3 regions of the Azospirillum formosense genome follow, and region 2 is predicted to be linked to each of the others. Evidence: riboswitches for the same ligand, from Rfam matches in the RefSeq annotation. Region 2 holds a riboswitch; each other region holds the start of a gene.
What was found. A riboswitch is a leader RNA that binds a small molecule or an ion and turns the genes downstream of it on or off. The one in region 2 is predicted to bind cobalamin.
Positions count from the first base shown of each region.

Region 1: it holds a riboswitch for cobalamin, as region 2 does, so the genes downstream of both, ABVN73_RS20210 (TonB-dependent receptor) here and cobW (cobalamin biosynthesis protein CobW) in region 2, are expected to answer to the same signal.
Region 3: it holds a riboswitch for cobalamin, as region 2 does, so the genes downstream of both, ABVN73_RS24905 (energy-coupling factor ABC transporter permease) here and cobW (cobalamin biosynthesis protein CobW) in region 2, are expected to answer to the same signal.

Region 1 covers NZ_CP159403.1:1,551,905-1,554,150, reverse strand. Annotated here, with positions in the region: gene ABVN73_RS20210 (TonB-dependent receptor) at 1-1,296, opposite strand, end outside; cobalamin riboswitch at 1,412-1,631, opposite strand; gene ABVN73_RS20205 (TerC family protein) at 2,169-2,246, shown strand, end outside.
Region 2 covers NZ_CP159403.1:1,266,315-1,268,560, forward strand. Annotated here, with positions in the region: gene ABVN73_RS18915 (ABC transporter ATP-binding protein) at 1-304, opposite strand, end outside; cobalamin riboswitch at 595-811, shown strand; gene cobW (cobalamin biosynthesis protein CobW) at 850-1,908, shown strand; gene cobN (cobaltochelatase subunit CobN) at 2,071-2,246, shown strand, end outside.
Region 3 covers NZ_CP159405.1:127,374-129,619, forward strand. Annotated here, with positions in the region: gene ABVN73_RS24900 (superoxide dismutase) at 1-438, shown strand, start outside; gene ABVN73_RS24905 (energy-coupling factor ABC transporter permease) at 521-1,201, opposite strand; cobalamin riboswitch at 1,374-1,613, opposite strand; gene ABVN73_RS24910 (hypothetical protein) at 1,759-2,246, shown strand, end outside.

The DNA.
Region 1 (2,246 bases), 290 kb from region 2:
GCCGGTGCCGTAGGAGGCGCGGAGCGTCGTCCCGCTCTCCTCGACCCGGTAAGCCGCCGTGGTGCGCCATGTGGTGGCGTCGCGGAACAGGTCATTCCCGTCGTGGCGGACGCTGCCGGTCAGGGTCAGCCGGTCGAACAGGCCCAGCTTGTACTGGCCCACCAGGCCGGTGGAGCCGATGGAGCGGTCGAAGCTGGAAAAGCTGCTGCGGCTGATCGCCCTGTCCTCCTCACGCTCCATGGCCGCGGTCAGCACATGCTCGGCGGGGCCACTGCTCAGCGTCAGGTTGGTCTGGTAGTCGGCCTTGGTCTTGCGCCCGTCGTAGCGGCTGGTCACCGTCTTGGCGTCGTCGCGGTAGTCGCGCTGCTGGCGGCCATGGGTCAGGCCGACGATGTGCTCCCACTGTCCGTCGAGAAGGGCGATCTTGCCCTGAAGCCGTCCGAAATATTGCTCCCCGGCGGTGCTGGTTCCGTCGTCGACGGCGCCGCGCCCGCCGATGAAGCCATCGGTGTCGGTGCGGAAGCGGGTGTAGCGGCCGGTCACGGCGATCTCGCTGCGCTCGGTCGGGCGGACGGCGGCGTTTCCGGTCAGCGTGCCGTTGCGGTAGCCGTCCTTCTCCGGGTTGCCGAGCCGCTTGTCGGCGACCGACACGCCGTCGCTGGTGACGCCCTGGCCGGTGAGAAACAGGTCGTAGCGGTCGGTCCCGGTGCCGAAGGAGGCGCGCCCGGCGGCGGTGCCGAAGGACCCGCCCTCGACGGCGGCGCGGAACCGGGGGGCGCCGGCGCCGCGGCGGGTCACGATGTTGACGACGCCGCCGACCGCGTCGGAGCCGTAGAGCGCGCTCTGCGGGCCGCGCAGCACCTCGACGCGTTCCACGTCGCCGGCCAGCAGGTTGGCGAAGTCGTATTCGGAGCCGGCGGCGGGATCGTTCACCTCGATCCCGTCGATCAGGACGAGCGTCTGGTTGCCCTCCGCCCCACGGATGCGGAGCTGGGTCAAGGTGCCCATCGGGCCGGTGCGGTTGACCGCGACGCCGGGCACGGCGCGCAGCGCGTCGGACAGCAGCTGGGTCTGGCGCTGCTCCAACTCCTCGCGGGTGATGACGGTCAGGGCGCTGCCGGTTTCCTCGGCGGCGGTGGGGACGCGGTTGGCGGTCACCGAGACCGGCGGAAGGGTCGTGATGGCGGTGGTGTCGGCGAAGGCCGGCGTGGGGAAGGTCGACAGGGGAAGCGCAAGACTTCCCAGAAGGGCGGCGAAGGACGCCGTCCGCTGAAGGCGGGGAACGCGGACACTCATTGAGACCTCGGACGGGACGCCGGTGGCACGTCACCGCGAACGAAGCCCCACCGGAAGCTCCGCGAACGGACTCCCGGTTCGACGACCTTCGGTGCACCCCGCCCGAACGTGTTCGCGTGTGACCACGACTGACGGCAGGTCTCCTGGCTCGCGGGTTATCGTCGGCCCATCGCCTTCCCAGGATCGCGATCCCAGTGGCATTCCGATGGACGACTCGCCGCTTACAGTTGCGGGGGCAGCCCCGGCGTAAGACCCTCGCACGGCAAATCGCCGCGGGGTCCGCACCGTGTTCCCATTTTCAGCCCTTTCGGGCAACCGTCGGGTGCGAAGCTACGCGGGCCGGACGGCTCCGGTCAAGCCGCAATCCGCCACTGCATCGACCGCGGTTTTAATGGCCGCTCCCCCTCTTGTCGCCGGGAGAGGGTCTGACTACATGACGGTCGAGGTCCGGGCCCCTCTGGCAGCGTCGCCCGGCGCTGTGATGTCGGACTTCCCATAGAGCCGTCGCCTTGGCGCGGCCTTGCGGAAGCTGGCCCTGTCCTTCCCCCTGGGTCCCGCTCCCCCACAAGGTCCACCGCCGACGACGGCACCCGACGGGCCTTTGGGAGACATCGACATGGACCGCACCGAACCAACATCCTGACCGACCGCCACGTCTCCACGGCAAACGATGGAGGCGGGTGTCCTGGCGCGCCGCGGCAAAGCCGTCGCGCGCGCTTTTCCGTTGGCCGCAGACCTTGCGGCCGCGATTCCAGTCCGGGCCCCTCTGGCCGATCCGCCCCGCCGTGGCGCATCGGTGATGTCGGACTGCTCATGTGACGATCGAAGTCTCCGCTTGCGGGAGCGGAGGGCATGAAGCAAGGGACAGTTCCATGGATCAGATCGTTTTAATGTGGGCCGGCTTCGCCGTCTTCGTTGGCGTGCTTTTGGCCTTTGATCTTGGCGTATTT
Region 2 (2,246 bases):
CGTTCTCCAGCACGCTGAGGTGCGGGAAGACGGCGGAGATCTGGAAGGAGCGCACCATGCCGAGCAGCGCCACGTCGGCGGGCTTCATGGCGGTGATGTCGCGCCCCTTGTAGAGGATCTGGCCGCGCGTCGGCGTCAGGAACTTGGTCAGCAGGTTGAAGACCGTGCTCTTGCCGGCGCCGTTGGGGCCGATCAGCGCGTGGATGGTGCCGCGGCGGACCTGGAGGTTCACCTCCTTCACCGCGATGAAGCCCTTGAACTCCTTCGAGAGTCCGCGCGCTTCCAGAATGATGTCGTCGGCCATGGGTGCCGCTTTTCCCTCCCTGTTCGTCCGCGTCGTCTGCCGGTCCGCGTTTTTGGTTGCCCTGATATAAGCACAGAACATGCCAACTGCGAAGCGTTCGAACAAGCTGTTGAAACCGCTCACTTCCTGCCATGAGGCCGAGGGCTGCGCAGGCCGTCCGGGGTGTCAGCTTTCCAGACAGACTGTACCGATCTTCCGACACACCAACGGCGGGGCGGGCGGAGCGTTCCGGGTTCGCCGGCACGGTTTACGGGCGCCAAATGGCCGCTTGCAAATCGGGGGTCCGCCTGCAATTCTGCGCCTCCGACGGTGCCCCGTCCGCCATGAAGGCGCGGGGATAATAGGGAATGCGGTGCGGACCCGGATGGGGTCCAAGGCCGCGGCTGCCCCCGCAACTGTGTGCGGCGAGTCGGCCTCCGGACATGCCACGGGCCGCCAGGCCGGGAAGGCGGGAGGCGCGACGACGACCCGCGAGCCAGGAAACCTGCCGCCGGACCGACACTCATCCAATCCGCCGGGTGTGGCGGAGACAAGGAAGCCAGATCATGACCACCGGCCTGCCGACCGCCGGGAAGACCCCGGCCACCGTCATCACCGGCTTTCTCGGCGCCGGGAAGACGACGCTGATCCGCAGCCTGTTGGAGCAGGCCGGCGGGCGCCGTCTGGCGCTGATCATCAACGAGTTCGGCGACGTCGGCATCGACGGCGAGATCCTGCGCGCCTGCGGCGATCCCACCTGCAGCGAGGACGACGTGATCGAGCTGGCGAACGGCTGCCTGTGCTGCACCGTCGCCGACGATTTCGTCCCGGCCATCGAGAAGCTGCTGGCCCGCCCGCAGCCGCCGGAGCACATCATCATCGAGACGAGCGGCCTCGCCCTGCCGAAGCCGCTCGTCCAGGCCTTCCATTGGCCCGCGATCAAGACGCGGGTGACGGTGGACGGCGTGGTCGCGGTGGTCGATGCCGCCGCCGCCGCGGAGGGCCGCTTCGCCCCCGATCCGGCGGCGCTGGCTGCCCAGGCCGCCGAGGCCGGGCAGCTCGACCATGAGACCCCGGTGGAGGAGGTGTTCGAGGACCAGCTCCTCTGCGCCGACCTGATTGTGGTGAACAAGACCGATCTGGTGGACGCCGCCGATCTGGCGAAGGTCGAGGACCTGATCCGCGCCGCTATGGCGGAGGCCGGCACTGGACGCGAGGCCAAGATCCTGCGCGCCAGCAACGGCAAGGTCGATCCGGTCGTCCTGCTGGGCGTCGGCGCCGGGGCCGAGGACGACCTCGCCAACCGCCCCAGCCACCATGACGAGGAGGAGGGCCACGACCACGACGACTTCACCAGCTTCGTCGTGGAACTCGGCCCGCAGCCCGACCCGGCGGCCCTGGCGAAGACGCTGGAGCGGGTCGCCGCCGCCCACGGCGTGCTGCGCCTGAAGGGCTTCATCGATGTGCCGGGCAAGCCGATGCGCCTGTTGGTGCAGGGCGTGGGAACGCGCATCCAGACCCATTTCGACCGCTTCTGGAAGCCCGACGAGCCGCGCCGCAGCCGTCTGGTGGTGATCGGCGAGACGGGCCTGGACCGCGATGCCGTGACCGCGGCGCTGTCGTAAAAAGCCCTTCCCGTCCTGGGAGAGGGAGGGACCCGCGCGAAGCGCGGGAGGGTGAGGGCCGCACGCGGAGACCGCACCGATCCTCGCCCGCCCCCTCACCCGCCCGCTTCGCGGGCACCCTCTCCCGGGACGGGAGAGGGAGTGTTTGCAAAGCTGTGGCCCATGCACCTACTCGCCGCCCGCCAGGAAGACCTCGACGCCGGCCCCCAGGCCGTGGATCTGGGGCAGAGCCCGGCGGACCTCGTCGTCCTGTCCTTCTCCGACAGCGACCTGACGGCGCTCGCCGCCTGCTGGCAACGCCACCGCGACGCCCTGCCCTCCGATCCGTTGCCGACCCT
Region 3 (2,246 bases), on a different replicon from region 2:
GAGAGTATCCGCACCGCGGTGCGCAACAACGGCGGCGGGCACGCCAACCACAGCATGTTCTGGAGCATCATGGGACCGAACGCCGGCGGCGCGCCGGACGGCGAGGTCGGGGCGGCCATCGCGCGCGACTTCGGCAGCTTCGACGATTTCAAGACCCGCTTCAACACGGCGGGCGCCGGGCAGTTCGGCAGCGGCTGGGTCTTCGTCACCGCCGACCCGTCGTCGGGCAAGCTCGCCATCGCCGCCCGCCCGAACCAGGATTCGCCGGCCATGGAGGGCGTGCCCGTGCTGATGGGCAACGACGTGTGGGAGCACGCCTATTACCTGAAGTACCAGAACCGCCGCGCCGACTATCTGGCGGCCTGGTGGAACGTGGTCGACTGGGGGGCGGTGAACCGCCGCTACGCGGCGATCCGCAAGGGCGAGCTGGTGATCTGACCGGCCAGCTGACCTGAACGAAAAAGGGCGGCGGGGATGTCCCCGCCGCCCTTCACGCGAACCATACGGTCCAGGGAGCCGGTCAGACGCCCTGGTGCAGGCGGACGTTGAACAGCGGCCCCTGGCTCTGGCGGCGCAGCGCCTTGGCGACGGCCAGAACGGCGAGGTCGGCCAGCGGCTCGACGATGATGACAGTCATGTAGGCGGCGCCGAAGGAGGCGACTTCCGTCATGGTCTCGGCGGTGAAGCCGTGGCCGTAGAAGGCCCAGAAGGCCACCCAGGCGACGATGCCGCCCTGATAGGCGGTGGAGAGGGCCAGCGCCTGGGAGTACTTCAGGTCGACATAGGGGGTGGCGTCGGGGACGATCCGCTTCGCCAGCAGGCTGATGCCCCACAGCGGGACCAGCAGCGTGGTGACGTTCATGCCGTACTGCGGCAGGTCGAAGGGAGCGAAGAACAGGCCCTGGATCAGCAGGCCGGCGGCGAGGCCGATCGAGGCCGCGCCGGCGCCGAACAGCAGGAGCAGGGTCGAACCGAGGATCAGGTGAACCTCCGACACGCCCACGGGGTGGTGCGGGAACACCTCGAAGAAGGAGAAGACCAGCGCGGTGGCGATCAGGCTGCGCAGCACCAGCGGCGCGACCCCGCCGTTGTTGCGGACGTCGTCGCGCGCCAGCTTTCCGGCCATCGCGAAGCCGCCGGCGGCCGTCGCGTAGCTGAGAGCGATCTTGGCGCCGTCCACGACGCCGGGTTCGATGTGCATGCTCTATGCCCTTTCCGAGTCTGCCATGCGTTGGGAGGGGCGTCGTTGCTGGCAGGCACCGGCATCGCAACCCCCTTGGCCCCTGGATGGGCGCACCGGGGGGACGGCTTGCGGAAGACGGGCGGCCATAGGGCCGGACATCGGCAAGCGACCACCGGGGCACCCCGCCCGAGGACGAACGTTCGGTTACGGCAGGTCTCCTGGCTTGCGGGTCAAGGCGGCATCGTCCGGCCTTCCCGGCGCCCGTTCCCGCAGGCGGCGCCAGTGACACGGAAAGGACGAGGCCGCTCACCGCTCACAGTTGCGGGGGCAGCGCCGGATTTGCCGTGTCTCCCCCTGCGGGGCGGCGCACCGGCTTCCCTCTTAGCCCCGCGACCGGAGGACGCGGGGAACCATAACCGGCGCCAGGGTAGGGGCGGGGTCCCCCGCCGTCAAGAGGGGGATGGCGGCCCGTCGCGGGGAGTCGCACGGCTTCCTTGACACCGCTCCCGCGGAGGCGACAAGGTCCGGCGGACTGCGCGGCGCCGGATCAACGGGCGAAGGACGGGATTGCGGGCATGCTACCGGTTCATTTCCTGACCATCGTCCTGAACGGCGACCCCTTCATCCGCTACCACCTGGAGGTGTTCCGCCAGTTGCCCTTCCCCTGGCATTGGCACGTCGTGGAGGGGGTGGCGGAGCAGGTCCGCGATTCCTCCTGGTGCGCGCAGCGGGGCGGGCGCGTCCCGCAGGATCTCCACCGCGACGGGCGCAGCAGCGACGGCACCTCGGAGTATCTCGACCGCATCGCCGCGGAGGAGCCCGGGCGCGTGTCGGTGTACCGCAAGCCGCCGGGCGTCTTCTGGCAGGGCAAGGTGGAGATGGTGACGGCGCCGCTCGCCGCCATGACCGAGGAATGCCTGCTCTGGCAGGTCGATGCAGACGAGCTGTGGACGGCGGAGCAGATCGCCCGCGCGCGCCGGATGTTCCTCGACTCGCCGTCGCGCACGGCGGCTCTGTACCTCTGCCACTTCTTCGTCGGCCCGTCCCTGGTCCTCGACCGGCT